2 regions of the Arthrobacter sp. U41 genome follow, and region 1 is predicted to be linked to the other one. Evidence: predicted binding sites of a transcription regulator. Region 1 holds the regulator's gene; the other holds the start of a gene.
What was found. The regulator LexA, encoded in region 1, represses DNA repair genes until DNA is damaged. The targets are predictions, from matches to a motif close to TCGAACANNTGTTCGA.
Positions count from the first base shown of each region.

Region 1 (3,379 bases):
GAGATCGCCGCAGGCCCTGAAACTGTGACGGATCGACGGCGTTACTGGGACGGAATGAACAGTGCCTGGCCCGGCACGACGCGGGCTGCCTCGAGGTTGTTCAGCTGGATGATGTCGTCGACGACGTCGCGGGGATCCCGCTCCGGCGCCACCACCTCGGCGATGGCCCAGAGGGACTCACCGGCCTGCACCGTAACGGTCACCGTCGGGGTCAGTGACAGTTCGGCGGCGGAGTCCGCTGCCTTGGCGGGGGCGTTGAGGAAGCCGCTGAAGGAAAGGATCAGCGCCGCCAGCAGGATCAGCGGCACCCCAATGAAGACAAAGCGGCCGCGCCGGGTGAGCCTGAGCGGAGCCTGCCTGGCCCGCTGACCGGATCCGGCCGGGCTCTGCACCGCGGCCGGGCTGCGCCGCGCAGCGGACGCGCCGCCGTCGGCCCGGCCGGCAGGGTCGTGCCGGCCGGCGGGCGCACCGCCGCCGGGGCGGCCGTAGTTGCCGAATGCGTCGCGGCCGAAAGTGTCGTGAAACGCGCTTGATACTGACATGAACTGAGCCCTCCTGGACCATACTGTGCCGCCCGGCGTACTCCACGTACCTGCCGCCAACCGGCCTAACCTTCGAACAAAGAACCGAACGTCATGCTGTGCCCGAGCCGGGTCCGACTAGAACACATATTCGAACCCTGCTTGTTCTGTTTTAGCACCTATTGACGAACATTGTCGAGACTCGCTAGAACAAATGTTTGAAAAAGCCGTGTGGCTGGCCTACGTTTGAGTCAAGAACAACCACTTCTGCAGTTGATCAGCAGGGTCTGACATTTCAGGCCGGAGGTTCCCGGAAGCCGCAGCCACGGCGGCCGGGGGAACGGAAAGGCGTTGGCGAACATGGCAGCACAAGCCACCGGCGGCAGGGCCACCCAGCGGAGCCCGCAGGCAGCCCGGCCACCCAAGAGCCTTACGGTCCGGCAGAAGAAGATCCTGGAAACCATCCAGCGCTCCGTAACGGACAACGGCTACCCGCCGTCCATGCGCGAGATCGGCGACACCGTCGGCCTGGCCAGCCTTTCCAGCGTGACCCACCAGCTCTCCCAGCTCGAAAAGCTCGGCTACCTGCGGCGCGATCCCAAGCGTCCCCGCGCCATGGAAGTGCTGATGCCGTTGACCCTCGATGAGGGCACCACAAAGATCTCGGGAGTTGCGAAGCCCGGCGGCCTGCGCACTGTCGGCGGCCTGTCTGTTTCCGAACTGGCCAGCGCCACCGACACCGCCATGGTGCCGCTGGTGGGCCGCATCGCAGCAGGCGGGCCGATCCTGGCCGACCAGGTCGTCGAGGACGTTATGCCGCTGCCCCGCCAGCTGGTGGGCCACGGTGATCTGTTTATGCTCAAGGTCGCAGGGGATTCGATGATTGACGCAGCCATCTGTGACGGTGACTGGGTGGTGGTCCGCCAGCAGGGCGACGCCGTCAACGGTGACATTGTCGCGGCCCTGCTGGACGACGAGGCAACAGTCAAGACCTTCCGGCAGCGCGACGGCCACACCTGGCTGCTGCCGCAGAACACCCAGTACGAGCCCATCCTCGGCGATCACGCCGTCATCATGGGCAAGGTCGTCTCGGTGCTGCGCTCCCTTTAGCAGCGGGAGGACCAGCACCCCCGAAAGCTGCCGCAAGGGCCCCGCCGGATTCGGCGGGGCCCTTGCGCGTTTCTGCGCCCCGCGGTTACGTGGCGGGCTGCCCGGATTCCTTCGAGAGGCGCTCCAGGGCCGCGACGGCGACCGCGGGGTCGGTGGTGGGCCAGAACGGGGGCAGGGAGGCCCGAAGGAACCCCCCGTAGCGCTCGGTGGACAGCCGCGAGTCGAGCACGGCCACCACTCCCCTGTCCGTCGTGGTGCGGATCAGCCGGCCGGCACCCTGGGCCAGGCGGATGGCGGCGTGGGTCGCGGAAACACTCATGAAGCCGTTGCCGCCGGCCTGGGCCACCGCCCGGGACCGCGCCGTCATCAGGGGATCATCCGGCCGCGGGAACGGAATGCGGTCGATCACGACCAGGCGGCAGGAGATTCCCGGCACGTCGACGCCCTGCCACAGGGACATGGTGCCAAAAAGGCAGGTGTCCGGTTCGTCGGCGAACTGCTTCACGAGCGCGGTCATGGTCGAATCGCCCTGGCAGAGGATGCTCATGTCCAGCCGGGGACGCATGGCTTCGGCGGCGTCCTCGGCGGCGCGCCGGGAGGAGAACAGGCACAGGGCTCCGCCGCCGGAGGCCCGGATCAGCTTCTCGAGCTCGTCGAGGGCTTCCGGGGATGAGCCGCGGCCGGGCTTGGGCAGGTGCTTGGCTACATAGAGGATGCCCTGTTTGGGGTATTCGAAGGGGGAGCCGACGTCGACCCCGGTCCAGCTGGGGGCCCCGGGTCCGACCAGGCCAAGGCCGCCCGCGGCCGGTTCGAAAGCGGACCCGATCGCCAGCGTCGCCGAGGTCAGGATGACGGTGTGGTCCGCGAACAGTCCCTCCCGGAGCCGTCCGGCAACGCTGAGCGGGGCGATGTTGATCAGGGCCGGGGCGGACTCGTCCGGCTGGGCGTAGCCCTGCTGCGGGTCGAAGGTGCTGTTGCGGGAAAACCAGACCACCTCGCGGTTTTCGCGGGCGGCGAGCAGCCGTTCGCAGAGTTCCAGGATCACCATCAGGCGGGAGCGCGCGAGCTGGCGGCCGCCGTCGGCCGTGTTGGCGCTGTCGCCCTTGGAATCTGAGAGGGCCGCGCGGCAGGCGTCCCGCAGCTGGTCCACGCAGTCCAGCTGTTCGCTGTTGAGGCCGTTGGGCATGAGTCCGCCGGGGACCCCTTCAATGGCTAGTTCGAGGTTGGACGCGGCGTTGTTCAGTGCGTCCACGGTGATGCCGGTGTTTTTCCGCGCGCCGGACGCGGCGACGTGGACCATCGCGACGGAAAGCTGGCCGGTCACGGCACCGGTCACGCGGTCCTGCAGCTCGTGGGCTTCATCGACCACCACGACATCGTATTCCGGCAGGACGGCGAGGCCCTCGAAGGCGCTGACGGCAAGCATGGCGTGGTTGGTGACGACGAGGTCGGCGTCGGCGGCGTTCTGCCGGGCGAGTTCGCTGAAGCACTCGGCGGCCAGCGGGCATTTCTGGGCGCCGAGGCACTCCATCGACGTGACGGAGACCTGCCGCCAGGCGCGGTCGGTTACGCCGGGCAGGAGTTCGTCACGGTCCCCCGTCACGGTGTCCTCGGCCCATTCGCGCAGCCGGACGACTTCCTTGCCGAGCTGGGACGACGGGCCGCCCATCGCCGCGGCGAAGTGCGGTACCGAGGTGTCCTCGCCGAGCGAGAAGAGCTGCCCTTCGGAGGGTTCTTCCGAGGGGAAG
Region 1 is NZ_CP015732.1:2,759,871-2,763,249, reverse strand. It holds gene ASPU41_RS12585 (LysM peptidoglycan-binding domain-containing protein) at 42-542, opposite strand; gene lexA (transcriptional repressor LexA) at 882-1,631, shown strand; gene ASPU41_RS12575 (ATP-dependent DNA helicase) at 1,717-3,379, opposite strand, start outside.

Region 2 (3,379 bases), on a different replicon from region 1:
TGGCAATCTGCGCCGTCCTCTCCGGGGCGAAGTCAACGGTCTTGCCCGGGTGCCGGGGTGGGCCGAAAACCGCCGGGAAGCGGCGGATGAAGCGCGGTGGCATGACCGGCTCGCCGAGCTCGTGGACTTCCGCGCCGAGGGCAACGACTGGCCCCGCCACCACGACTTTGAGTCAGAGCGTGAACACACGCTCGGGGTGTGGATCCACACCCAGCGGTACAAACGGCGCCGGACCGACCTCGACCCCGTGAAGGTCCAGCTCCTGGACGCCGCCGTTCCCGGATGGCAGGCGGGCAGGACCCGGGGCCGCCCTCCCCGGCGATAAACGGGAAGTCGCGCCTCCCTGCCGGCCAGCGGTCATGACCTCACCCCCTGCCAGTAGACTCATATCGGCTCTCCAGTCCCCCAGCTTGGAGAGCCGGGAGCCTCCGCGTTTGAGTCCTGGACTAGCGCGGAGGCTTTCCTCATACGCCCGCCAACTACCGCGCTGCTGCCAGCGGGCGATCAACCGGATACCAGTCCCGGACATAGGGCGTCGATGACCGGGCCGCGGACACCTCAGGCAGCCGGCACGGCGCGGCAGAGGCCCCGGCCGGGCGGCCCGGAAGCGGCGCGACGCGTTCAGGGACCGGGTGTGAGATCAGTGAAGGACGTCCGACAGGGGCGTCCAGCACGGCGAGCGGCAGTTCGCGGTGGACAAGGTAATCGCACGCTGCCGGGCCGGTCATCCTCAGACCCGGGCACCGTCGTCCCCGGTCTTCAATGCCGACATTGGCTGCGCACAAACCGGCTCTGAACGCCCTGCCACCCACGGGTGCACACCTTTCGAGCCCGCACCAGCTCAGGTACAAGCCATACAGTTCCTCCACGCTGAGACCGTCCCCGTCCGGATCTGCGGCGAGGCACTCATTGAGGAAATCTTCCAGTGGTGTCTTCGTCATCGTGGCCTCCTGAATCCTGGCGGCAGAGCCGCTCAAATGAAACAGCAACAGCATGAATGTCAAACATGACCAGCCCGGAAACGGACGTAAAACACTAAGAATCCAGGACCACCTTTTCACCCTGTCAACCAGATCTTCCGGAGTGAACCCGGTGGACCATGGCCGCCTTGGCATATCCCGCAGCGTGGAGCCACGGAGGCCGTCCCCAAACCGAATCAGAGCCGCAGCGCACCGTTTCGCCGGGTTGTGCCCATTGGGGGTCAGGCGGAGCCCTCCGCACAGCTCAGGCTGTCCCCACTGGCGTGCAACCCGGCCCCCGCCGGAGGCCGATCCCACAGGTCGATAGTTCTTCTGTCAGTGCTGAGCGCTATGATTATTCGAAGATATATTCGAATAAAAGGTGTGTTGTGGGCGTTCTTGTTGGTCCCCGCGTGATAGATGCGGGTGCGTCGTTGTTGTCGGTGCTGATCTCTCCGGTCGCTGTCGCGGCCGGGTATCCCTCGCCCGCGCAGGACTACTTCGACGGGCGGATCGACCTGAATGAGCACCTGATCAAGGACGTCACGTCCACCTACGTGGTGCGGGTGTCCGGGGACTCCATGACCGGCGCCGGGATCAGCGACGGCGATGAACTGATCGTCAACCGCGCCCTGGAACCGGTGGACGGGTCCGTGGTCGTCGCGGTCCTGGACGGGGAGCTGACCATCAAACGGCTGCGGATCACGGGTACCGGGGTCGTGCTGCAGGCAGAGAACCCCGCGTACCCGGATATCCGGGTACCGTCCTTATCCGATCTGGTGGTGTGGGGCGTCGTAACCCGATGCCTCCACCACCTTTAGGGCCCGGACGTGTCTAAACCGGCGGTCATGCGGCAGCTGCCGCAGATCGCGCACGTGGACGTGAACTGCTTCTACGCCTCGGCCGAGCGGGCCTTCAACCCCGCCCTGGAGGGCCGGCCCGTCATCGTCCTCTCCAACAACGACGGCTGCGCCGTCACCCGCTCCCCCGAAGCCAAAGCCCTGGGCATCGCCATGGGCGAGCCGTGGTTCAAACTCGCACCCCGCGCCAAGGAATGGGGACTCGTCGCCCTCTCGAGTAACTACGAGCTTTACGGGGACATCAGCGCCAGGGTCATGGAGCTGTTGGGCCGGTACTCGGCCTGGCTGGAGGTCTACAGCATCGACGAGGCTTTCCTCGGCGTCAAAGGCACCCCCGACGAACTCCTCGCCCTCGGACGGACGATGAAGACAGCCGTGCGGCGCAACGTCGGCGTGCCCGTCTGCGTCGGCATCGGACCCACGAAGACGATTTCGAAGCTGGCGAACAAATGGGCGAAGAACAACTCTGCGTTCTCCGGGGTCTGCCACTGGGACTCCGTCCCCGCCGCCGAGAGAGAAGGGCTGATGCGGCGTCTGTCCGTCATTGAGGTCTGGGGTGTCGCCACCCGGTTGACCAAACGCCTCAACGCCCTCGGCATCCACTCCGTTCTGGACTTGTCCCGGGCGGACCCGGTGATGATCCGGGACCGCTTCTCCGTGGTCATGATGCGCACCGTCCTGGAACTGCAGGGAACCCCCTGCATCCCGATGGAGGAAGAACGGATCGGCCGGGACCAGCTCATCTTCTCCCGCTCCTTCGCCACCCCCATCACCACCGCCGACGGGATCCGGCAGGTCATGAGCGTCTACGGCCAGCAGGCCTCGGCACGGCTGGCCAGACACGGACTCCAAGCCAAAGTCCTCACCGCATTCGCCGGGACCTCCTACTTCAACCCGAAAGACACCTCCTACCCCTCCGTCAGTGTGACCCTGCCGATGCCGACCGCCGACCCGGTGATCCTCACCAAAGCAGCCTACGCGCTCCTTCCCCGCATCGTGGAGGGCATCCGGTACGCCAGGGCTGGGATCATGGTCACCGACCTGCGCCTCAGCGGCAACCAGGCACCCCTGGCCCTGTTCGAAAACCCGCACGAGGAACGCCACCTCGGTTCACTTCTCGAAGATGTCATCCGCCGGTACGGGCGCGGCTTCATCGGCCTGGGCCATGCCGGTATCCGCAGCGGCCCGGAATGGACCATGAAGCGGGACATGCTCTCCCCCCGCTACACCACCCACTGGGACGAACTCCCCCTCGTCAAAGCCGCCTAAACCACCGCAAGACAGCAGAATCACGGAAGAAACGCCACGCATGAGCACCATCACCGACACCTCCCCGCAGACCCACGACCTGCAGGTCCGGACCGACCCGGCAGGTAAACCCCTCGCCATCCGCCACGACGGACAGATCTGGCTTGTCGATCCCGACACCGACTCCCAACACTGGTACGGACGGGACGCCTGGTGGGACACCCGCCGCACGGCAGCCGTCGGCAGCGGCGACCTGGTCAGCATCGAATACTGGCGCGTCCAGGTCCGCCTGGGCTGCAGCTCCGCGCTGCG
Region 2 is NZ_CP015734.1:116,386-119,764, forward strand. It holds gene ASPU41_RS23650 (helicase associated domain-containing protein) at 50-325, shown strand; gene ASPU41_RS21360 (LexA family protein) at 1,349-1,780, shown strand; gene ASPU41_RS21365 (Y-family DNA polymerase) at 1,808-3,088, shown strand; gene ASPU41_RS21370 (hypothetical protein) at 3,129-3,379, shown strand, end outside.
Region 2: the regulator LexA is predicted to act here: its motif matches at 1,319-1,334, upstream of ASPU41_RS21360 (LexA family protein).